Regions from separate parts of the Vogesella lacus genome, predicted to be linked through region 2. Evidence: predicted binding sites of a transcription regulator. Region 2 holds the regulator's gene; each other region holds the start of a gene.

Region 1 (7,442 bases), on a different contig from region 2:
GACACTGACCGGATTAAAGAAGTAAAGTTTGATCTGCTTGATAAACAACAGGCCAACGACCGCCGCCGGCAAAAATGCCACGAACAGATTCATCACGAAACGCTGCGCCTTGGCATCTGAGAACAAGCCACTGACCACACTGGTAAAACGCTGCCGGTACTCGAACAGCACTGCCAGAATGGCACCCAACTGGACTGCTACTTCAAACACCTTGCCATCGTTATGAAAACCGATGAGATCGCCGATCACGATCAGGTGGCCGGTACTTGATACCGGCAAGAACTCGGTCAGGCCTTCGACAATACCCAGCAATAATGCCTGGGCAAGAATGATCCAATCCATGTAACCCCCAATAAACAAAGGCCATCCGCAGATGACCTTTGTCTGACTTGCTTTGTTTTACTTGCCTTTGGCAACCATTTGCACCAGCTCGTCCACCACCTGCAGCAGGCGCGCCGGCTCGGCAGGCTGGGCCATATACTTGCCACCCACGACAATCGCTGGCGTGCCTTGCACCTCATAATCACGAGTCATCTTGGTAGCCTGTGCCACCTTGGCATTGATACCAAACGATTTGTATGACTGCATGAAGGCATTCACATTGATACCTGGCTGCTTTTCAAGCCAGGTCTTCAACACAGCCTCATCAGCCAGATTGATTTTCTGCTTCACCACTGCCTCAAAAGCCGGGCGATGCAGCTTATCCATCGTCTTGGTCAGGTTGGCCGCAGCATACAGTCGGGCAAAGCCTTCCATCGGTTTGTTCCAGACAATCTGCTCACGACGGAACTGGACATTGGCTGGTAACTTTTTGCTCCAGACTTCCAGGCTAGGTTCAAGGTTATAGCAATGGATGCAGGTGTAAGAGAAGAACTCGATAACCTCAACCTTGCCAGCAACGGACGATGGCTGCGGCTTGGCCAGTTTGACGTAATCACGACCTTCAACCAGCGCTGCATTGGCAGCCGCCGAAGAAAACAGCAGAACAGCGAGTAACCACTTCTTCATGTGAAATCCCATCAAGGGTTGGCAGGAACTTTGACGATTGCCACGTCAATACCATCTTGCTTCAAACGTTGACGCAAGGGCTCCAGATTAACGCTGGTATCGAACGGGCCGATACGCACACGGTGCAGCAAGCCCTTATCCGGCACATCACTGGACTGGATAGCTGACTCGACGCCCATCAGCGCCAATTTGGCTTTCATATTGTCGGCATCGCCCTCGTTATTGAAGGCACCCGCTTGCAGATACATGCGGAACGTCGATGCTTTCTGGGTGACCGGCGCCTCGGTTGGCACCGCCTCTACCTGCCCGGGCAAGATCTTGTAGAAATCGAATCGCTGTTCATCATCCTGCGGTGCTTTGGCAACCGGTGCGGAATTGATGGTGGCTTTTGGTGGCACGACCACCGGCACCGGCTCTGTCGTAGCCAGACGAGTGCCCGGTGCCAACAACTCTTCCGCAGTAGCAGAAGCTGCGACGTCAGGCTTGCTGACTGCCTCAGGTCGACTGCCAAAAAACGGCGTTTGCCCACCATACATATAAAAGGCAGCGCCACCCAGCAAACCAACCCCCAGAATCAAACCAACCAACACGCCAGCCATCATGCCGCCACCGCTCTTGGCTGGCTGGCGAGATGTACTTCTGGCATGTTTCAAGTCACGATTACCCATGAAACCCACTAAATTGACAGCAATAAATAATGAAACACCACTCAGCTTTCAAGCTGTAACAAGCCTCGACGTAACTGAACAGCCTGAAGCAAATGCAAGCGAGCAGGATAAGCCAATCCTTGCAGATCAGCCAGCGTTCTTGCCACCCGTAAAATCCGAAAATATGCCCTGGCCGATAACTCCAGCTTCTCCAGCGTCTGATTCAGCCACTGCCTGTCAGCCTCGGCCAAAGGGCAACAGGCCTCAAGCTCGGCCGCGGCAAGATCCGCATTGCGACAACTTTGCCGCTGCAGCTGGCGCTCCTTTGCCATTTCTACCCGTTCCCTCACCGCCGCACTCGACTCACCCTTGGGCAAAGTCTGCAATTCATCCAGCGACAAGGCACTGACCTCAACCATCAGGTCAAACCTGTCCAGCAAGGGGCCAGACAGACGCGACCGGTACTTTCGGACCTGATCTACACTGCAGCGACACACCTTTCTGGGATGGCCATGATATCCACAGGGACATGGATTCATTGCGGCCAACAACTGAAAACGCGCCGGAAAACAAACCTGTCGTGTCGCCCTGGCGATATGGATCTCCCCGTTCTCCAGTGGCTCACGCAATACTTCAAGTACTTTGCGATCGTACTCGGGCAGCTCATCCAGAAAGAGCACGCCATGGTGAGCAAGACTGATCTCACCCGGTCGCGGATCAGAGCCACCTCCGACCATCGCAACAGCCGATGCCGTGTGGTGCGGCGAGCGAAATGGCCGCGTGCCCCAGTACGACATCGCAAAGCCTTGGCTGGCCAAAGATTGCACCGCCGCACTTTCCAGCGCCTCGCCTACCGTCATCGTCGGCAACAAGCCCGGCATACGCTGGGCAAGCATCGACTTGCCCGTCCCGGGCGGACCGGACATCAACAAGTTATGCCCGCCTGCCGCTGCAATTTCCAGCGCCAGTTTGGCAGCCCCCTGCCCCCTCACCTCACTCAGGTCCGGATATTCGATATCACGCTGGCCAGCTTGCATCGCCGTTATCAAATCAAGCTGCTTCAAGCCCGCCAGATGGGCACAGACCTCACACAAGGTATCTGCGGCATAAATCTGCACCCCATGCACCAAGGCTGCTTCCGATGCACTGATTCGGGGCAAGATAAATGATTTGCCGCTACCCCGGGCTGCACTGACCATTGCCAATGCACCTCTTACCGGACGCAAACGCCCATCCAGCCCCAACTCACCAGCAAGCTCGACGTCATCCAGCGCCGCGATGGGCAGCTGACCGGCTGCCGCCAACAGGGCCACGGCAATCGGCAAATCAAAGCGCCCTGATTCTTTCGGCAAGTCTGCCGGCGCCAAGTTGATCGTAATCCGCCGCGCCGGAAACTCGAAACCCGATTGCAAAATAGCGGCCCGCACGCGCTCACGGCTCTCCTTGACTTCGACGTCAGGCAAGCCAACCAGTGTAAATGCCGGCAAACCGTTAGCCAGATGCGCCTCGACAAAAACCTGAGGCGACATCAGACCATAAAGAGCCCGACTCGTGCAGACCGCCAGCATGGCATCAGATCTGCGGTTCTTGACTGGCGGCTTCAGGGTTGGCCGCAGCCTCCAGCGCCTGCAGACGCTGCTCCAGCAGGGTCAGCTGTTCGCGTGTTCTGGCCAGCACTTCCTGCTGTACATCAAATTCTTCGCGCGTTACCAGATCCATCTTGGTAAACGTGGCGGCCATCATGGCTTTCACGTTTTTCTCGATATCTTTGGCCGGGCTGGCGGCGATGGTTTCGCTGATCTTGTTGCTGATTTCATCGAATAGCTTCTGGCTCAACATGACAACTCCTTGACTATGTCATTTCAGGACAATACTGAGTGTAGCAAAAAGCCTATTTCCCCGCCTTGCGGCAATGCACCAATTCGTAACATGGCGATACCGACTACCAGCCAAATTGCGTGGCATTGTGGCACAGCGATACGCCAAAAGCTTGTTGTACAAAGATTTTTAACAATTGGCACGGATCATGCATAGCGAAGCTCGTCGCACATCAACCCGTCACGAGGAATTTGCCATGAAACTGGTTAGCGCCATCATCAAACCCTTCAAGCTTGACGAAGTAAGGGAAGCTCTCTCTGCCATTGGTGTACAAGGTATCACCGTTACCGAGGTGAAAGGCTTTGGTCGCCAGAAAGGCCATACCGAGCTGTATCGCGGTGCCGAGTATGTCGTGGACTTTCTGCCGAAAGTAAAACTCGAGATCGCCATCGCCAACGAGCTGCTGGATCAGGTCGTTGAAGCCATCGAGCAGGCTGCCCGCACCGGCAAGATCGGTGACGGCAAGATTTTTGTCATGGACCTGGAACAGATTGTCCGTATCCGGACTGGCGAAACCGGCGCAGATGCCGTCTGACAACAAGGAGAACATCATGCTTGGACGCATTGCCAAATATTCGATTCTTCCTGCACTACTGGCGAGCCCGGCCTGGGCCGATGGCTCGCAACTGGTTGAAACCAGCACCATCAATAGCGGTGATACCGCATGGATGATGACTTCGGTGGCATTGGTACTGTTCATGACCATTCCTGGCCTCGCGCTGTTCTATGCCGGCATGGTGCGCAAGAAAAACGTACTGTCCACCCTGATGCAGAGCTTTGCCATCTGCGCCATGATGACCGTGATCTGGGCTATCGCCGGCTACAGTCTGGCCTTCATGCCGGGCAATTCGCTGATCGGCGGCTTTGATCGTCTATTCCTCGACGGCATGCTGTTCCTGAAGGATGAAGGCAAACTGACGGTCAACCCACTGGCGCCGACCATCCCTGAAGGCGTGTTCATGATGTTCCAGATGACGTTTGCCATCATCACACCTGCCCTGATTGCTGGTGCCTTCGCCGAGCGCATGAAGTTCTCTGCCATGATGGTGTTCATGGCGATCTGGTCCCTGCTGGTTTACGTACCGGTTGCCCATTGGGTCTGGGGCCCTGGCGGCTGGATGGTTGATCATGGCGTACTGGACTTTGCCGGTGGTACCGTCGTCCACATCAACGCTGGCGTAGCCGGTCTGGTGGCCGCACTGGTACTGGGCAAGCGTATCGGTTATGGCCGCGAGGCGATGGCACCGCACAACCTGGTGCTGACCATGGTGGGCGCCGCCATGCTTTGGGTGGGCTGGTTCGGCTTCAACGCCGGCTCTGCCGTCGCTGCCGATGGTCGTGCCGCCATGGCTATGGTGGCAACTCAAGTAGCAACCGGTATGGCTGCCATGGCATGGATGATCGCCGAATGGGCTGCCAAAGGTAAGCCATCCCTGCTGGGTCTGGTTTCCGGTGCAGTTGCCGGCCTGGTTGCCATCACCCCGGCGGCAGGTTTCGTCGATGCCAAAGGCGCACTGGCTATTGGCCTGATCGCCGGCGTGATCTGCTACTGGAGTGCTACCACACTGAAGCACATGCTCAAATACGATGATTCGCTTGATGCCTTTGGTGTACACGGTGTGGGCGGCTTTGTCGGCGCCATCCTCACCGGCGTCTTTGCCGTCAAGGAAATCGGCGGGGTGGAAGGCAATCTGATGACCCAGACCCTGGGTGCGGTAGTGACTGCCGTGTACTGCGCCATCGTGACCTACATCCTGCTGAAGATCATTGATGCCGTTATCGGCCTGCGCGTCAGCGAAGAAGAAGAACGCGAAGGCCTGGATGTTGCCCTGCACGGCGAGCGTGTCGAGTAAATCCCTGTGCGGCCAACGTTGGCCGCAAAAAAGCCCGAATCGATGATTCGGGCTTTTTTTCATTTCACGATGCGCAAATGGCTGCGTGACGGCGGCTTGTCATCAGGCGGCAAGTCCTGTGGCTCAGCCGGCGTGACGGCTTCCGGCTGTGCAGCACCGCCAAACGGTTCCAGCTCGAAACCCATGCCCTCGCCGGTCTCGCGCGAGAAAATCGACAGGACATTACTCACCGGAATCCACAAATCGTGGCTGACACCACCGAAGCGCGCCGAAAACGAAATCCAGTCGTTCTCGATCTGCAGTCCTTTGGTGGCACCGTAGCTGGTATTCAACACAATTTCGCCATCCTTGACGAAAGGCATCGGCACCGTGGTATTGCCATCCACATGCACCACGAGATATGGGGTATGCCCGTTATCGGTGCACCACTGATGCAGGGCACGAATCAGATAAGGCTTGGTACTGGACACGGGCAATCTCCTGTCACTTGCGCATGGCTTTTTCAGCCGGGGTCAGCGAGTCGATGAAGGACTGGCGCTGGAACAGGCGTTCGGCGTACTTCAGGATAGGCGCCGCGCTCTTGCCCAGATCAATGCCGTAATGCTCCAGACGCCACATCAGCGGTGCAATCGCCACGTCGATCATGGAGAAATCGTCACCCAGCATGAACTTCTGCTTGGCAAATACCGGCGCAATCATCACCAGACCATCACGGATGCCTTCACGCGCCTTGGTGGCTTCCTTGCCACTGGCACCGGACTCCAGCGCCTTGACGTGTACGAACAGTTCCTGCTCGAAGCGATACAGGAACAGACGGGCACGGGCGCGCATCACCGGATCAGCCGGCATCAGCTGCGGATGCGGGAAACGCTCGTCGATGTACTCGTTGATGATGTTGGACTCGTGCAGGATCAGGTCGCGCTCGACCAGTACCGGCACTTCGTTGTACGGATTCATCACCGCCAGATCTTCCGGCTTGTTGTGGATATCCACATCGATGATTTCGAAATCCATCCCTTTTTCAAACAACACGATACGGCAACGCTGGCTGAACGGGCAGGTAGTTCCAGAGTAAAGAGTCATCATGATGAAGCGACATCCTGTACTGAATTGATCAATTAACAGGCAATTTTATCACCAACAGCATGGCAATTGCCAAAATAAATGCATAAGTCTTTGATACAAAAGAAAAAAGCGGCATTTCTGCCGCTTCTCTCTTTTACTGCCATCAGACATTAATGAATGTCTTTCCAGTATTCCTTCTTCAGGAAGTAGGCCAGTGGCAGCAACAAGGCAGTCAGGAACAGCAGAACGATATAACCGATCTGATGACGCTTGACTTGGGTAGGTTCAGCCATATACACCATGAAATTGGTCAGGTCGGCCATGCGCTGGTCAAACTCGCGCGTATCGGCCTTGCCGTTTTCCAGCTTGGTCATGGAGCCCGGCTTGACCAGTACCAGCTTCTTGGTTTCGTGGCCATCGGCACCCTTGTGGGTCTCGAGAACCTGCTCACCCTGCCAGTGCCACATGATGTGTGGCATACCAACCTTGTCGAACACCAGGTTGTTCCAGCCGGTCGGACGGCTCTGATCACGGTAGAAACCGCGCAGGTAACCGTACAGGTAGTCAGCACCACGCGAGCGGGCGATTACCGAAAGATCTGGCGGGGTGGCACCAAACCACACCTTGCCGTCTTTCTTGTTCATGGCGATATCCATGGTATCGCCAATCTTGTCGCCAGCCAGCAGCAGGTTGTTCTTGATCTGATCTTCAGTCAGACCGATGTCTTGCAGACGGTTGTAGCGCATGGCGCTGGCCGAGTGGCAGGACAAGCAGTTGTTGACGAAGATCTGGGCACCACGTTGCAGGCTTTCGGTGTCCTTGATATTGATCGGAGCCGGCTCCAGATCCAGTGCCGGACCTGCTGCGATGGCCGAAGCCATCGGCAGGGCAAGAGCGGCCGCCGCAAGCAAACTACGGATAGTCTTTTTCATAGCGTCCTCTCGATTAGATGAACTTCGCAAACAGGATGGAACCGATCAACGCTACGGCA
Region 2 (7,442 bases):
CTGGTATGTCTATCGATAAACTCTCTGGTGCTGTCGATACCGCGTAGCTGCAGGATGTAATTGCGCACAGCGGCTTCAACCAGTACAGCCAGGTTACGGCCGGCGGCAACGGGCAGGATGACCTTGCGCACCTTCACGCCCAGAATATCCTGAGTCTCGGACTGGATATTCAGCCGGTCGAGGGTTTGCATTGCCTGATCATTGGCTTTCATCAGGTGAATGATGAGTTTCAGCACCTTTTTCGGGCGAACGGCTGTCTCGCCAAAAATGGTGCGGATATTCAGAATGCCGAGGCCACGTACTTCAAGAAAATCACGCAGTAGGGCAGGGCAACGACCTTCCAGCGTTTCCGGGCCAATCCGGTACAGTTCGACCGCATCATCGGCCACCATGCCATGGCCGCGTGAAATCAGTTCCAGCGCCAGTTCACTCTTGCCCATGGCGGAGTCACCCATGATCAGCACGCCGACCTCGAGTACATCAAGGAATACGCCATGCATGACGGTTGAAACTGCCAGCGCTCGGGCCAGATAGATGCGCAGGACATCCATCAGATAGGGACTTTCCAGCGGGGTGCTCATCAGTGGCACGCCGTGGGTATGGCAGTAATCACGCAGCAGGTTGGGCACGTTTTGGGCATTGGCGACAATGACAACGGCCATGCTGCGGTGAAACAGCTGGTCAAGCGCGGTTCTGGCGGCAGCCTGTTCCAGCTTGTTCAGGTACTCCACCTCGGCAAGACCCAGCACCTGTACCCGGTTGGGGTGAATGAAGTTCAGATGTCCCACCAGTGCTTGGGTGGGTCTTTGTTCATCATTCGAAATAAGGTTATCGGCACCCGAACGACCGGCGATCCAGCTCAGATTGAGCTTGTGCTGATTTTCCTGATAGAGGCGGCGTACGCTGATATTAGGCATGGTCACTCTGGCCGCAGATCAGTTCATAAAGTTGTTCTGCATTACTTTCCGGGCTGTTCATTTGCTCGCGCAGGCTTCTGCTGGAGAAGCGCTGGGCGAGTTCGGAAAGTGCCTGCAGGTGAATATCTGTCGCCTGGTCCGGCACCAGTAGCACAAACAGCAGGCTGACCGGCTTGTTATCCGGGGCGTCAAAGGCGATAGGAGTGCTCAAACGGATGAAAACACCGGTGGCTTCTTTCAGGCCCTTGATGCGGCCATGAGGTATGGCGACACCTTGACCAAGTCCGGTCGAGCCCAGTTTTTCGCGGGAGAACAGGCTGTCAAAAACATCACTGCGGGCAATGCCCTGTGAGTTTTCAATCAGGATGCCGACTTGTTCAAACAACCGTTTCTTGCTGGATACATCCAGCCCGACCATGACATTTTCTGGAGAAAGGATTTTGCTAATGAGGCTCATCTTGCGTGGTGCCAGTAAAGAACGTTGGCCATTCTACGCTTTCCGGCAAGATTTCAATAGCCGATCAGGACGTAAGCGTGGTGGATTGTTTCAAACAAAAAGAACGGATAAGAAATCTTATCCGTTCTTGTCTTTGCAGGGTATCAGAGGGCTGCCTGATCCTGAATGATAGGGCTGACGCGGTGGTCAACCTGTTTTTCCTTGAACTTCAGAACCTGACGATCAAGCTTGTCTGCCAAGGCATCGATGGCAGCATACATATCGGCATCCGTCGCTTCGGCGTGGATGTCTTTACCCGCCAAATGCACGTTTACTTCGGCTTTCTGTACCAGTTTGTCGACAGACAATGTCACGTTGACACCGATAACATTATCTACATGCCTGGTAATCCGCTCCAGCTTGCTTTCTACATATTCACGCAGTGCTGGGGTAACTTCGAGGTGGAGACCGGTAATCTTGAGGTTCATACCCTTTACTCCTTCTTAAAGTGTCGCGAACGAAGTGTCGCGACTCAAGAAAATCAAAGTGACTTGCGTTGGCTGACCGGTGGTATCTGCATCGCTTCCCGGTACTTGGCAACCGTTCTTCTGGCTACCTGTATGCCCTTGGCGACGAGATGGTCTGCAATCGCACCGTCTGACAACGGCTTTTTATTATCTTCATGATCGATGAGTTGCTTGATGATGGCCTTGATGGCTGTCGCCGAACACTCACCGCCACTATCGGTATCAACAGAGCTGCCGAAAAAGTACTTCAGCTCAAACAGGCCTCTGCTGCACAAAAGATATTTTTGCGTGGTTACCCTGGAAATGGTTGATTCATGGAGTCCAAGCTCATCTGCGACATCCCGCAGAATCATCGGGCGCATGGCTACTTCGCCCAGCTCGAAGAACTCTTGTTGTCTTTCGACTATAGATTCCGCCACTTTCAGGATGGTGTCAAATCGTTGCTGAATGTTTTTGATCAGCCACCGTGCCTCTTGAAGTTGACCACCCAGATCGTGGCTGGTTCCTTTCTGTTGTAGCAGAGAGGCATACATCTGGTTGACACGAAGTTTGGGCAGGTTGGCCTGGTTTAGCCGGGCAACCCATCTGCGGCCAACCTTGATCACCCGGATATCCGGTGCAACGTAGTGGGTTTCACCGTGGTCAAAGCCACTGCTCGGGCGCGGGCGCAGGCTGGTGATCAAGCCGTGAGCGGCTTTCAGTGTCGGATCGTCAATGCTCAAGGCCCGCTTCAACTTGATGAAGTCACGGTTGCCCAGCAAGTCAAAATGCTGGCTGACAATGCTTGCGGCCAACTCGCGCGCGGGGTGCTTGTCATGGGGGGCATTGTCGAGCTGTAACAGCAGGAATTCCTGCAGATTAAGACTGGCAAAGCCGACGGGCTCCAGTTGGGTCAGCAGGCGACGCAGGCAGGACAACTCTTCCAGCTCGACATCCAGCTCAAGCGGCAGCTCGGCGAGTATCTCGTCCAGAGGGCTGGAGAGGTAGCCATCATCATCGAGCTCGTCGATCAGCAGGGCAATCAGGGCGCGGTCACGCTGGCTTAGTTGTAGTTCGCCGGTCTGGCTTAACAGGTGCTCGCGCAGCGAGGGCTTTTTCGGGGCGCTGAGGATGGGGTCAAACTCGTCATCATCATCGTGATTGCTGCTACTGCGGCTGCCCCAGTCAGCAGGCTCGTCAAATGCACTGCTGTTATCACTATCTTGTGAGGCGTTTTCTTGCGGGGTTTCCGGAGCTGTTTCGGCCGGTTGGTTGCGCTCTGGCCATTCGCTTGGCGGCACCAGCTTTTCTTCGCTTTCTTCCTGGCGTTCCAGCAAGGGGTTTTCCAGCAGATAGCGCTCCAGCTCGGAGCCCAGTTCGAGTGTGGACATCTGCAAAAGCTTGATGGACTGTTGCAGCTGCGGCGTCAGCGTCAGCTGTTGACTGGTCTTGAGCTGGAGGGTCTGTTTCATGCTTGTTTACAGATGGAAGTGTTCGCCCAGGTAGACACGTCTTACCTGTTCATTTTCAACGAGTTCGCCCGGCAGGCCGGAGGCCAGTACGCCGCCTTCCGAGATGATGTAGGCGCGGTCGCAGATGCGCAGGGTTTCGCGCACGTTATGGTCGGTAATCAGCACGCCGATGCCGCGTGATTTCAGAAACTGGATAATCTTCTGGATATCGATCACGGCAATCGGGTCAACGCCGGCAAATGGCTCGTCCAGCAGGATGAAGCGCGGTCGGGTGGCCAGTACCCGGGCGATTTCCACGCGGCGGCGCTCACCGCCAGACAGTGCCATGGCGTTGCTTTCACGCAGATGGCCGATGTTGAGATCGTCCAGCAGCAATACCAGCTCGTTTTCCAGCTCTTCACCGCGCAGGCCGGTGATCTCGAGCACGGCCTTGATGTTTTCTTCTACGGTGAGTTTGCGGAAAATCGATGCTTCTTGCGGCAGATAACCCAGCCCCATGCGCGCGCGCTGATGAATCGGCAGGTGGGTGATCTCCTGCTTGTCGAGTTCGATACGGCCGTCATCGGCAGCGATCAGGCCAACGACCATGTAAAAGCTGGTGGTTTTGCCGGCGCCATTCGGACCCAGCAGGCCGATCACTTCGCCACTGCTGATGTCCAGCGACACATTCTTTACGACGGTGCGCTTTTTGAAGGTCTTTTTCAGCTGGCGGATGGAAAGCGTGCTGCTCATGGCTTGCTCTTGGGTTGCAGGATCACGGTGACGCGGCCGGTGCTGCCGTTGGCGCTGCCATTGACTTCATAGTTCTCGGTCGCGGTGTTGTAGACAATGCGGCTGCCGCTGACCGAGTCCATGCCACGCTTGATACGCGCATTGCCGGTCAGAATGGCAAGGTCGCTGCCATTGTCGTATTGCACGCTGTTGGCCGAGCCTTCAACGAATTCGTTGCTGCCATCAATCTTCTGGCGGAACTTGACCGGGCCGCCACTGGCTTGCAGCTGCTGCTGGCCCTTGTTATCGCGTACCACAATGACTTTGTCGGCCTGAATCAGCAGAGTGCCTTGTTTGACATCGACATTGCCCTCCCAGACTGTGGTGCCTTTTTTCTGGTCAAGCGTGCCTTTGTCGGCGCTGATTTCGATCGGTTTGTCACGATCGGCCTTGTCGGCATGAGCCGGAACGGCAAGGCAGCTGATCAGTAACAGGGCTGGCAGGCTATGGCGCATAGAAGATCCTAACATTGGACAGAAATTCCAGAGTCTGGCTGTCCTGGCGATAAATGAAACCGGTGGCATTGAGCCTGGAGTTTTGCTGGGTCAATAGCAGCGGTGCCTGATTGCGTACTTCATGCTTGTTGCCATCCAGCTGCATGCTGGAGGTCTGCAGTACGATCGGCGTTTTGCCCGGCTGCTCCTGCTCCCAGCGGACATTGTCTTTCAGCTCGGCCAGCTTTTCCTGACGGTGGTAAGTCGCCGTCGAGGCGTTTACCGAGAAGTCGGCCTTGCCGTTCTGATAACGGGTCAGCAGTGGCTCTTGCACAAAGACCAGCGGATTGCGGGGCAGTTGCCACAGCGATTTGGCGTACAGGCGCTCTTGCAGCATGCCATGCTCGTCATACTGGCGCGCCTGCAGATTGCTGATGGTGTATTCCGGCTCGTTCAGATTCAGGTCTGGCCGGGCGAAGGGCTGCTGCGTCGTAACGATGTGCAGGTATAAGGCCAGCAGCGCCATGCCTAGCGTCAGTCCGAGCGGAAAGAGTCGTGCAGCGCGATTCATGCCAGATAGCTGTTCATCAGTGCGTCAAAGGTGCCCTGTGCCTGCATGATCAGCTCGCACAGCTCGCGCACTGCGCCGCTGCCGCCGTGATTGCCGGTGACAAAATGGGCATGCTGGCGCACGAAGCTCGGTGCCGCCGGAACGGCAACCGCGAGGCCAACCTTGCTCATTACCGGCAGGTCGATCACGTCGTCACCGATGTAGGCGCATTGTGCGGCAGTCAAGCCGGTTTTTTGCAGCAGGTCGGCAAAGGCGACACGCTTGTCGTGCACGCCTTCATAGTAATGATCAATACCGAGGCCGCGAGCGCGATGCGCTACGCTTGGGGCGGCACGGCCGGTAATGATGGCCAGTTGTACACCGGTAGACTGCAGCATTTTCAGGCCATGGCCATCCAGGGTATTGAAGGCCTTGAACTCTTCGCCGGAGGCGGTAATGAAAATCCGGCCATCGGTCAGCACGCCATCTACATCCATGATCAGCAGGCGGGTTTGCTTGGCCAGTTCGTTAATCGTTTGCATTGTCAATCTCAGATAACGCCTGCCTTCAGCAGGTCGTGCATATTGAGGGCGCCGAGCAATTGCCCGTCCTTGCCGGTTACCAGCAAGCCGTTGATCTTGTGTTGCTGCATCAGGTGAGCGGCCTCGCTGGCCAGCAGGTTGGCCGCAACGGTGCGCGGGTTTCTGCCCATCACGTCATCAATGTAGAGCCCGGCCAGATCCAGCGTGCGATCCAGCGTGCGGCGCAGGTCGCCATCGGTGAAGACACCGATCAGCTTGCCTTCACGGTCGCAAACGGCAGTCATGCCCAGACCTTTCTGGGTCATTACCAGCAGCGCTTCCTTGAGACTGGCACCGGATTGCACCTGCGGCAGGGCTTCGCCACTATGCATGATGTCGCGAATGTGTACCAGCAGCTTGCGGCCAAGACTGCCACCGGGGTGGGAGAGGGCAAAATCCTCGGCCTTGAACTGGCGGATTTCGAGCAACGCTACTGCCAGTGCGTCCCCCAGCGCCAGTGCGGCGGTGGTGCTGGCAGTCGGGGCGAGGCCCAAAGGGCAGGCTTCCTTTTCGACGCCGGCATCCAGATGGATATTGGCCTCACGTGCCAGTGTGGATTGTGGGCGGCCGGTCATGGCGATGATGGGCGTGCCCTTGCGCTTGAGCGCTGGCAACAGGGCGATGATTTCGTCGCTTTCACCAGAGTTGGACATTGCCAGCAGGATGTCCTTGTCGGTAATCATGCCAAGGTCGCCGTGGGCGGCTTCGGCCGGATGCATGAAAAAAGCCGGTGTGCCGGTACTGGCCAGTGTTGCGGCAATCTTGTTGCCGATATGACCGGACTTGCCCATGCCGCTGACAACTACACGGCCCTTGCATGCCAGCATCAGTTCAACACTGCGGACGAACTGCTCGTCCAGTCTTTCCGAGAGCCTGGTAATGGCGGCTGCCTCGATTTGCAGCGTTTCTCTGGCCAATTGCAGGCAAGTTTTTGGGTCAATTTTCATAGTCGGTAATTATATCAGCTTATAATCACTCGGCACCTGTCAGCTGGTGCAAGATTTGCTTAATAACCATTGCCCTCAGGCCAGGAGTGTTGTTCCGGATGCATGACCTCTCACCTATTGTTCTTGTCTTGCTGGTTGCAGTACTGGCGGTAACCGCCTGCCGCAGCCTGCGAGTCCCCCCCATGCTGGGCTATCTGGTGGTCGGTTTTATTGCCGGCCCCGGTGTCATGCACCTGATACCCGAGGGGCCGGAAACCGAGTTTCTGGGTGAGATCGGCATTGTCTTCATGATGTTCTCCATCGGCCTCGAATTCTCGCTGTCCAAGCTGCGCGCCATGCAGCGGCTGGTGTTCGGAGTGGGGGGCTCGCAAGTCGCGCTTACCATGCTGGTGATCGGCATCATAGTCTGGTGGCTGAGCGGTAGCGGTCTGGCCGGCTTTGCAGTGGGTGGTGCGCTGGCGCTGTCTTCGACGGCGATTGTGCTCAAGCTATTGTCCGAGCGCGTCGAGATGGCGCAGCAGCATGGCCAGCTGGCGGTTGGTGTGTTGCTGTTCCAGGATCTGGCGGTAGTGCCGTTGCTGATCTTGCTGCCGGCTTTTGCGGCCAACTCTGATCAGCTGTGGATGGATCTGGGTCTTGCCTTGCTGAAGGTCATCATCGTGATGAGCCTGTTGCTGGTATTTGGCCAGCGCCTGATGCGGCCGTGGTTTCACATGGTGGCCAGCAAGCGCTCCAGCGAGCTGTTCATGATCAATGTCTTGCTGGTGACCTTGGGCGTTGCCTACCTGACCCAGCTGGCCGGCCTGTCGCTGGCGCTGGGTGCCTTTG
Region 3 (7,442 bases), on a different contig from region 2:
GCGTGTCGACAATATGGACGGCTATTGCGTGGGCGAACCGTGGAACGCACGCGCCATTGCCGACGGTATCGGCTTTTCGGTGGCTACCTCGCAGCAGATCTGGCCAGATCATCCGGAGAAAGTACTGGGCACCACTGGTGACTGGGTCAAGCAAAACCCCAATACCGCCCGCGCACTGGTTGCGGCGCTGCTCGAAGCCTCGCGCTATATCGACGAGGTGAAAAACCGCGCCGCAGTCGCCAAACTGATTGCTGACAAAGCCTATGTGAATGCGCCCGAGGCGGTGATTGCCGGCCGCTTTGTCGGTGCCTACGAAGATGGCCTCGGCAAAAAGTGGCAAGACCCGAAGCTGATGAAGTTCTTTGATGGCGGCAAGGTCAACTTCCCTTATCTGTCTGACGGCATGTGGTTCCTCACCCAGCACAAGCGCTGGGGCCTGCTGAAGACCGATCCGGATTATCTCGGTGTCGCGCGGCAGATCAACCAGATTGCCATCTACAAGGATGCCGCAGCGATGGCCAAGGTGGCCCTGCCACCTGGCGATATGCGTAGCAGCAAGTTGATTGATGGCGTGGTGTGGGATGGCAAGAATCCGGCCGCCTATGCTGCGAGCTTCAAGATCAAGGCCTGAGGAGGTGTGAGATGACTATCGCCAAACCTGTTGCGGCCGACCTGGCCATGCCGCGGCGGCGCAAGCCGGCGTCTCCTGTGGCGCGCCTCGCCGCCACACCGCTGCTGGCCCCGCTGGTGCCGTATATCCGCGCGCTGGTGCCGCCGCTGCTCGGCGTCTTGCTGTTTGTGCTGTTGTGGACGCTGGTTTCCCAGCTCAGCAAGGGCAGCCTGCCCGGGCCGCAATCGACATGGGCCTCGGCGCAAGAGCTGTTTGCCGACCCGTTTTACCAGAATGGTCCGAATGATCAGGGCATAGGCTGGAACATCCTGATGTCGCTGGGCCGGGTCGGCGTTGGCTTTGCCTTGGCGGCGGCAGTGGGGATTCCGCTGGGTTTCATGATTGGCCGCTTTGCGTTTTTGTCCCGCATGTGCGCGCCCATCATCAGCCTGTTGCGACCGGTCAGTCCGCTGGCCTGGTTGCCGATTGGCCTCCTGGTATTCAAGGCGGCCAGCCCGGCGTCGATCTGGGTGATCTTCATCTCCAGTATCTGGCCGATGATTCTCAACACCGCCGCCGGCGTGCGCGCCGTGCCGCAAGACTATCTGAACGTGGCGCGCGTACTGCGGCTGTCGGAGTGGAAGGTGTTCAGCGTGATCCTGCTGCCGGCGGTACTGCCGCATATGCTGACCGGCGTGCGCCTCGCCATCGGCACGGCGTGGCTGGTGATTGTCGCCGCCGAGATGCTGACCGGCGGTGTCGGGCTGGGCTTCTGGGTGTGGGATGAATGGAACAATCTGAACGTCGAGCACATCCTGATCGCCATCTTCGTGGTGGGGCTGGTCGGTTTGCTGCTGGAACAGGCATTGGTCTGGCTGGCCAGAAAAGCCAGCTTCGGACAGGAGGTGTGAAATGGAACGCTTTGTCGAGCTGGAACAGGTAGGCAAACACTTTGATACCAAAAAGGGCCGCTTTGTCGCCCTGAAAGACGTGAATCTGACCATCCGCCAGGGCGAGTTTGTGTCGCTGATCGGTCACTCGGGCTGCGGCAAGTCTACCGTGCTGAACATCATCGCCGGCTTGCTGGATGCCAACGAGGGCATCGCCCTGTGCAATGGCCGCGAAATTGACGGCCCGGGGCCGGAGCGTGCGGTGGTGTTCCAGAACCACAGCCTGCTGCCGTGGCTGAGCTGCTACGGCAATATCATGCTGGCGGTAGAGCGCGTATTCGGCCGCAAGGAGAGCAAGGCGCAGTTGGCCGCACGCACCGATGCCGCGCTGGATCTGGTGGGCCTCGTTCATGCCCGTGACAAGCATCCGCACGAGATTTCCGGCGGCATGAAGCAGCGCGTCGGCATCGCCCGTGCACTGGCGATGGAGCCGAAAGTGCTGTTGATGGACGAGCCTTTCGGTGCGCTGGATGCGCTGACCCGCGCCAATCTGCAGGACGAGATGGTGAAGATTGTCGAGCGCACCGGCAGCACGGTGGTGATGGTTACCCATGATGTTGACGAGGCGGTGCTGCTGTCGGATCGCATCGTGATGATGACCAATGGCCCGTCGGCTACTGTCGGCGAAATTCTTGAAGTCAATCTGCCAAGACCGCGCGACCGGCTGGCGTTGGCCAGTCATGCCGATTACCACGCTTGTCGCAGTGCGGTGCTGGATTTTCTGTACCAGAAACATCGCAAATCGGCTGCCTGATGTTGTATCCGTCCCTGTTGGAGCCATGCTTCATTCACGCCCCGCCCATGCGGGGCTTTTTTGCGGCCAACGTTCACCAATTGGGTGCTGCGACGCACCAATTGCAGGCAGTCGGCGCTGAAGTGGCCCGCTCAAAGCCTGGTTTTGGCTGTAAACACCAGGTTTTCTGCCTGAAGTGGCGAGCCAGAGCTGGCACGCCACTTGCTAAACATGAATACGCAAAGGTGTCATGGCTCAATGGCGAGTCGTGACCAGGACAAGGAAGTCCGCCACCGTGCTTTGGCACGGCGGCGGACTTTTTTTTGGTCTGTACCGCCGCAAGGCTGCTGTGGTGCAACCGCATTTCCCGAGGATGCAAGGCGATGAGCAAACAGAAGCTGGTCATGGTGGGCAATGGCATGGCGGGCGTTCGCACGCTGGAAGAGCTGCTGAAACTGGCCCCGGATACTTACGACATCACCGTATTCGGTGCCGAGCCACACCCTAACTACAACCGCATCATGCTGTCGCCGGTGCTGGCCGGCGAGCAGACGCTGCCGGATATCGTGCTGAACGATCACGACTGGTATGCCGAACATGGCATCACCCTGCATCTGGGCCAGCCGGTGGTAGAGATCGACCGTGGCCGCCGTGTGGTGCGGTCTGCCGACGGCACTGCCGTGCCGTATGACCGCCTGCTGCTGGCCACCGGCTCCAGCCCGTTCATGCTGCCAGTGCCGGGCAAGGACTTGCCGGGGGTGGTGACTTTCCGTGATATCGCCGACGTGGAGAGCATGATCGCCGCGGCGGCCAGCCATCGCCACGCAGTGGTGATCGGTGGCGGCTTGCTGGGGCTGGAGGCGGCCAACGGTCTGTTGGCGCGGGGCATGGCGGTGACCGTGGTGCATCTGGGCGAATGGCTGCTCGATCGCCAGCTCGACAAAGCCGCCGCGCAGTTGTTGCAGCAGAGCCTGGAAGCCAAGGGGCTGAAGTTTTTGCTGCAGAAACAGACGGCCGAGCTGGTACAGGGCGAGAGCGGCCGTGTCTGTGCGGTGCGCTTCAAGGATGGTGATGCGATACCAGCGGAGCTGGTGGTGATGGCGGTCGGCATCCGCCCCAATTACAGCCTGGCCGAACAATCCGGCCTGTACTGCGATCGCGGCGTGGTGGTGAACGACTTTCTGCAGACCTTCGACCCGCGCGTGTATGCGGTGGGCGAGTGCGTCAGCCACCGTGGCGTCAGCTACGGGCTGGTGGCGCCGCTGTTCGACATGGCCAAGGTCGCGGCCAACCATCTGGCCAATTTCGGCATCGCCCGCTATGTGCCGGCGGCTACCTCGACCAAGCTCAAGGTTACCGGTATCGACGTGTTTTCGGCCGGTGATTTCATGGGCGGCGAGGGCTGCGAGGAGATCATGCTGTCCGACCCGATGGGCGGTGTGTACAAAAAGCTGATCGTGAAGGACGACAAGCTGGTGGGCGCCTGCCTGTATGGCGATACCGCCGATGGTGGCTGGTACTTCCGCCTGATCCGCGAAGGCCATGCCGTGCATGAAATCCGCGATCAGTTGATGCTGGGCGAGGGTGCCATCGGCGATACCGGTCATCAGGGTCAGAACCGCGCCATGGGCATGCCGGACGATGCCGAGGTGTGTGGCTGCAACGGCGTGTGCAAGGGCACCATCGTCAAGGCCATCCAGGAAAAGGGCCTATTCACCGTCGATGAGGTGAAAAAGCACACCAAGGCGGCCAGCTCGTGCGGCTCGTGCACCGGCCTCGTCGAGCAGATCCTGATCAACTGCGTCGGTGGTGCGGCCGATGTGAAGCCGAAATCGGAAAAGGCCATCTGCGGCTGCAGCGACATGACGCACGGCCAGCTGCGCCAAGCCATCCGCGACAAGCACCTCACCAGTCTGGCCGATACCTTCCGCGAGCTGGCGTGGCGCAGCCCGGATGGCTGTGCCAGTTGCCGGCCGGCGGTGAACTACTACCTGATCTCGACCTGGCCGGGAGAGGCGAAGGATGATCCGCAGTCGCGCTTCATCAACGAGCGGGTGCACGCCAACATCCAGAAAGACGGCACCTACTCGGTGGTGCCGCGCATGTGGGGCGGCGTCACCAACCCGTCCGAGCTGCGCCGCATTGCCGACGTGGCCGACAAGTATGAGATCCCGATGGTGAAGGTGACCGGCGGCCAACGTATCGACCTCTTGGGTGTGAAGAAAGAAGACCTGCCCAAGGTGTGGCAGGAGCTGGACATGCCATCCGGCCACGCCTACGGCAAGAGCTTGCGCACGGTGAAAACCTGTGTCGGCAGCGAGTTCTGCCGCTTCGGCACCCAGAATTCCACCCAGATGGGCATTGATCTGGAAAAAGACCTGTTCGGCATGTGGAGCCCGGCCAAGGTGAAGCTGGCGGTGTCCGGCTGTCCGCGCAACTGCGCCGAATCCGGCATCAAGGACGTGGGCATCATCGGTGTGGACTCGGGCTGGGAGCTGTATATCGGCGGCAACGGCGGCATCAAGACCGAGGTGGCCGAGTTTTTCTGCAAGGTGAAAACGCACGACGAGGTGATGGTGTACAGCGGCGCCTTCCTGCAGCTGTACCGCGAGGAGGCGTTCTATCTGGAGCGCACCGTGCATTACCTGCAGCGGGTGGGCATGGACTACATCAAGCAGCGCGTACTGCAAGACGACGTTGGCCGCGATGAACTGTATGCGCGGCTGAAGTTTGCGCTGTCGTTCGAACAGGACCCGTGGGCCGAACGTTACGCCGGTGGTGTGGCCCGCCACGAGTTTGCGCCGCTCACCGTTTAATACTCCGGCCCCGGCAGGTCGCCGGGGCGGCCTCTGCATAAAGGAAATTCGACATGACCGCATGGAAAGCCGTCTGCCAGCTGGCCGACATCCCCGCGCAGGGCGCCCGCGTGCTGAAGCGCGAAGGCAAGGTGGATATCGCCATCTTCCGCACCGTTGATGACCAGCTGTTTGCGCTGCATGACAGATGCCCGCACAAGGGTGGCCCGCTGTCGCAGGGCATCGTCTCCGGCCGCAGCGTGGCCTGCCCGCTGCATAACTGGCATATCGATCTGGCTACCGGCCAGGCTTGTGCGCCGGACGAAGGCTGCACCGGGCACATCGCCCTGAAGCAGGAAGCCGGTACCGTGTACCTGGCGCTGGATTGACACTGGCAAGCGGCAGCCAAGGTTGGCCGCAAGGAGATTTGATATGAGCGCGATAACGGGACAAGACAATACCGTCGCCTCCATCTGCTGCTATTGCGGCACCGGCTGCGGGGTGCGCGTTAGCCCGCAGGGCGATGGCACCATCACGGTCAGCGGCGATCCGCAGCATCCGGCCAATTTCGGCCGCCTGTGCAGCAAGGGGCGCACCTTGAGCGAGAGTGCCGGCCGGCCGTCGGCGCGGCTGTTGCGGCCAACGTTGCGTCTAGCCAAGGGTGAGCTGGCACAGCCGGTAAGCTGGGACAGCGCGCTGGATGCTGTCAGCAGCAAACTGGCCGCCACGATCGCCGAGCACGGGCCGGATGCGGTGGGATTTTATTTGTCCGGCCAGCTGCTGACCGAGGATTACTACCTGTTCAACAAGCTGGCGCGGGCGTTGGTCGGCACCAACAACATCGATACCAACTCGCGGCTGTGCATGTCCAGCGCAGTGACTGGCTACAAACGCACCCTCGGGGCCGATGCGCCGCCAGCTTGTTACGAGGATTTCGACCACGCCGGCTGCGTGTTCATTGCCGGTGCCAATATGGCTTACGCCCATCCGGTGCTGTTCCGCCGGCTGGAGGAGGCCAAGGCGGCCAACCCGGACATGAAGATCATCGTCGCCGACCCGCGCCGTACCGACACCGCCAGCATCGCCGACCTGTACCTGCCGGTGCTGCCGGGCACTGACGTGGCGCTGTTCCACGCCATGCTCAATGTGATGATCTGGGAAGAGCTGATCGACCGCGATTACATCGCGCAGCACACCGAAGGCTTTGCCGCATTGCGTGCGCGCTTGCGCGAATTCACCCCGCGCGCGGCCAGCGAGCTGTGCGGCGTGCACGAGGACGACATCGTCACTGCCGCACGCTGGTTCGCCCAAAGCCCGGCCACGCTGTCGTGCTACACCATGGGGCTGAACCAGTACAGCAACGGCAGCGACAAGAATGCAGCGCTGATCCACCTGCACCTAGCCACCGGCCATATCGGCAAGCCGGGGGCGGGACCATTTTCGCTGACCGGCCAGCCTAATGCCATGGGCGGGCGCGAGGTGGGCGGCCTGGCCACCATTTTGCCCGGGCACCGTGATCCGGCCGATGCCGCGCATCGTGCCGAAGTGGCGGCCTTGTGGGATGTGCCGGCCTTGCCGGCGCAGCCGGGGCTGTCGGCGGTAGAGCTGTTCGAGGCCGCCGCCGAAGGCAAGATCAAGGTGCTGTGGGTCGCCTGTACCGACCCCGCGCATTCACTGCCGGATCAGGCGTTGGTGCGCAAGGCGCTGGAAAAGGTGGACTGCGTGATCGTGCAGGAGGCATTTTTCGGCAGCCAGACATTACCGTTTGCCGACATCGTGCTGCCCGCCAGCACCTGGCCGGAGAAGGACGGCACCGTCACCAATAGCGAGCGCCGCATCAGCCGCGTGCGGGCCGCCGTGCCGGCACCGGGTGAGGCGCGCGACGACTGGCGTATTGTCTCGGCAGTCGCGCAAAGGTTGGCCGCAATCATCGCGCCGCAGCACGTAACCAAGTTTGCCTTTGCCGATGCCGCTGCGGTGTTTGCCGAACATGCCGCAACCACGGCAGGGCGGGATCTGGATTACAGCGCGCTCAGCTACACCATTCTCGATGAACAGGGCCCGCAGCAATGGCCGTTCGACGGCAAGGTTGGCCGCAGCCGACTGTACGCCGATGGCGTGTTTCCCACCACATCCGGCCGCGCGCAGTTTGTCGATATCGGCTGGCGGCCGGTCGCCGACAAGGTGTCGGCGCACTTTCCGATTCGCCTCACTACCGGCCGCCTGCGTGACCACTGGCACAGCATGAGCCGCACCGCGCTGGTGCCGGCGCTGACCCGCCACGTGGAAGAGCCGGCACTGGCCATGCACCCGCGCGATATGCAGCGCCACAAGTTGCAGGCCGGTGAGCTGGT

The links. Region 2 encodes sigma-54, which starts transcription at its own class of promoters, with help from an activator protein. Its sites were predicted from a motif close to CTGGCACGCTTCATGCTT; they were not measured.
Region 1: a site for sigma-54 is predicted at 3,670-3,687, ahead of glnK (P-II family nitrogen regulator). Genes of this name have one in related genera too.
Region 3: a site for sigma-54 is predicted at 2,504-2,521, ahead of nirB (nitrite reductase large subunit NirB). Genes of this name have one in related genera too.

Annotation. Positions count from the first base shown of each region.
Region 1 covers NZ_CEETQT010000012.1:82,031-89,472, reverse strand. Annotated here, with positions in the region: gene ACZ9W6_RS15700 (undecaprenyl-diphosphate phosphatase) at 1-342, opposite strand, end outside; gene ACZ9W6_RS15695 (thiol:disulfide interchange protein DsbA/DsbL) at 400-1,008, opposite strand; gene ACZ9W6_RS15690 (SPOR domain-containing protein) at 1,020-1,676, opposite strand; gene ACZ9W6_RS15685 (YifB family Mg chelatase-like AAA ATPase) at 1,718-3,223, opposite strand; gene ACZ9W6_RS15680 (accessory factor UbiK family protein) at 3,228-3,494, opposite strand; gene glnK (P-II family nitrogen regulator) at 3,730-4,068, shown strand; gene ACZ9W6_RS15670 (ammonium transporter) at 4,085-5,386, shown strand; gene ACZ9W6_RS15665 (ClpXP protease specificity-enhancing factor) at 5,446-5,856, opposite strand; gene ACZ9W6_RS15660 (glutathione S-transferase N-terminal domain-containing protein) at 5,870-6,472, opposite strand; gene ACZ9W6_RS15655 (cytochrome c1) at 6,622-7,383, opposite strand; gene ACZ9W6_RS15650 (cytochrome b) at 7,397-7,442, opposite strand, start outside.
Region 2 covers NZ_CEETQT010000007.1:95,296-102,737, forward strand. Annotated here, with positions in the region: gene hprK (HPr(Ser) kinase/phosphatase) at 1-917, opposite strand, end outside; gene ptsN (PTS IIA-like nitrogen regulatory protein PtsN) at 910-1,374, opposite strand; gene hpf (ribosome hibernation-promoting factor, HPF/YfiA family) at 1,518-1,841, opposite strand; gene ACZ9W6_RS10485 (RNA polymerase factor sigma-54) at 1,895-3,331, opposite strand; gene lptB (LPS export ABC transporter ATP-binding protein) at 3,338-4,063, opposite strand; gene lptA (lipopolysaccharide transport periplasmic protein LptA) at 4,060-4,557, opposite strand; gene lptC (LPS export ABC transporter periplasmic protein LptC) at 4,547-5,107, opposite strand; gene ACZ9W6_RS10505 (KdsC family phosphatase) at 5,104-5,628, opposite strand; gene ACZ9W6_RS10510 (KpsF/GutQ family sugar-phosphate isomerase) at 5,637-6,614, opposite strand; gene ACZ9W6_RS10515 (cation:proton antiporter) at 6,713-7,442, shown strand, end outside.
Region 3 covers NZ_CEETQT010000006.1:58,160-65,601, reverse strand. Annotated here, with positions in the region: gene ACZ9W6_RS09145 (CmpA/NrtA family ABC transporter substrate-binding protein) at 1-631, shown strand, start outside; gene ntrB (nitrate ABC transporter permease) at 643-1,521, shown strand; gene ACZ9W6_RS09135 (ABC transporter ATP-binding protein) at 1,523-2,314, shown strand; gene nirB (nitrite reductase large subunit NirB) at 2,677-5,109, shown strand; gene nirD (nitrite reductase small subunit NirD) at 5,163-5,477, shown strand; gene ACZ9W6_RS09120 (nitrate reductase) at 5,521-7,442, shown strand, end outside.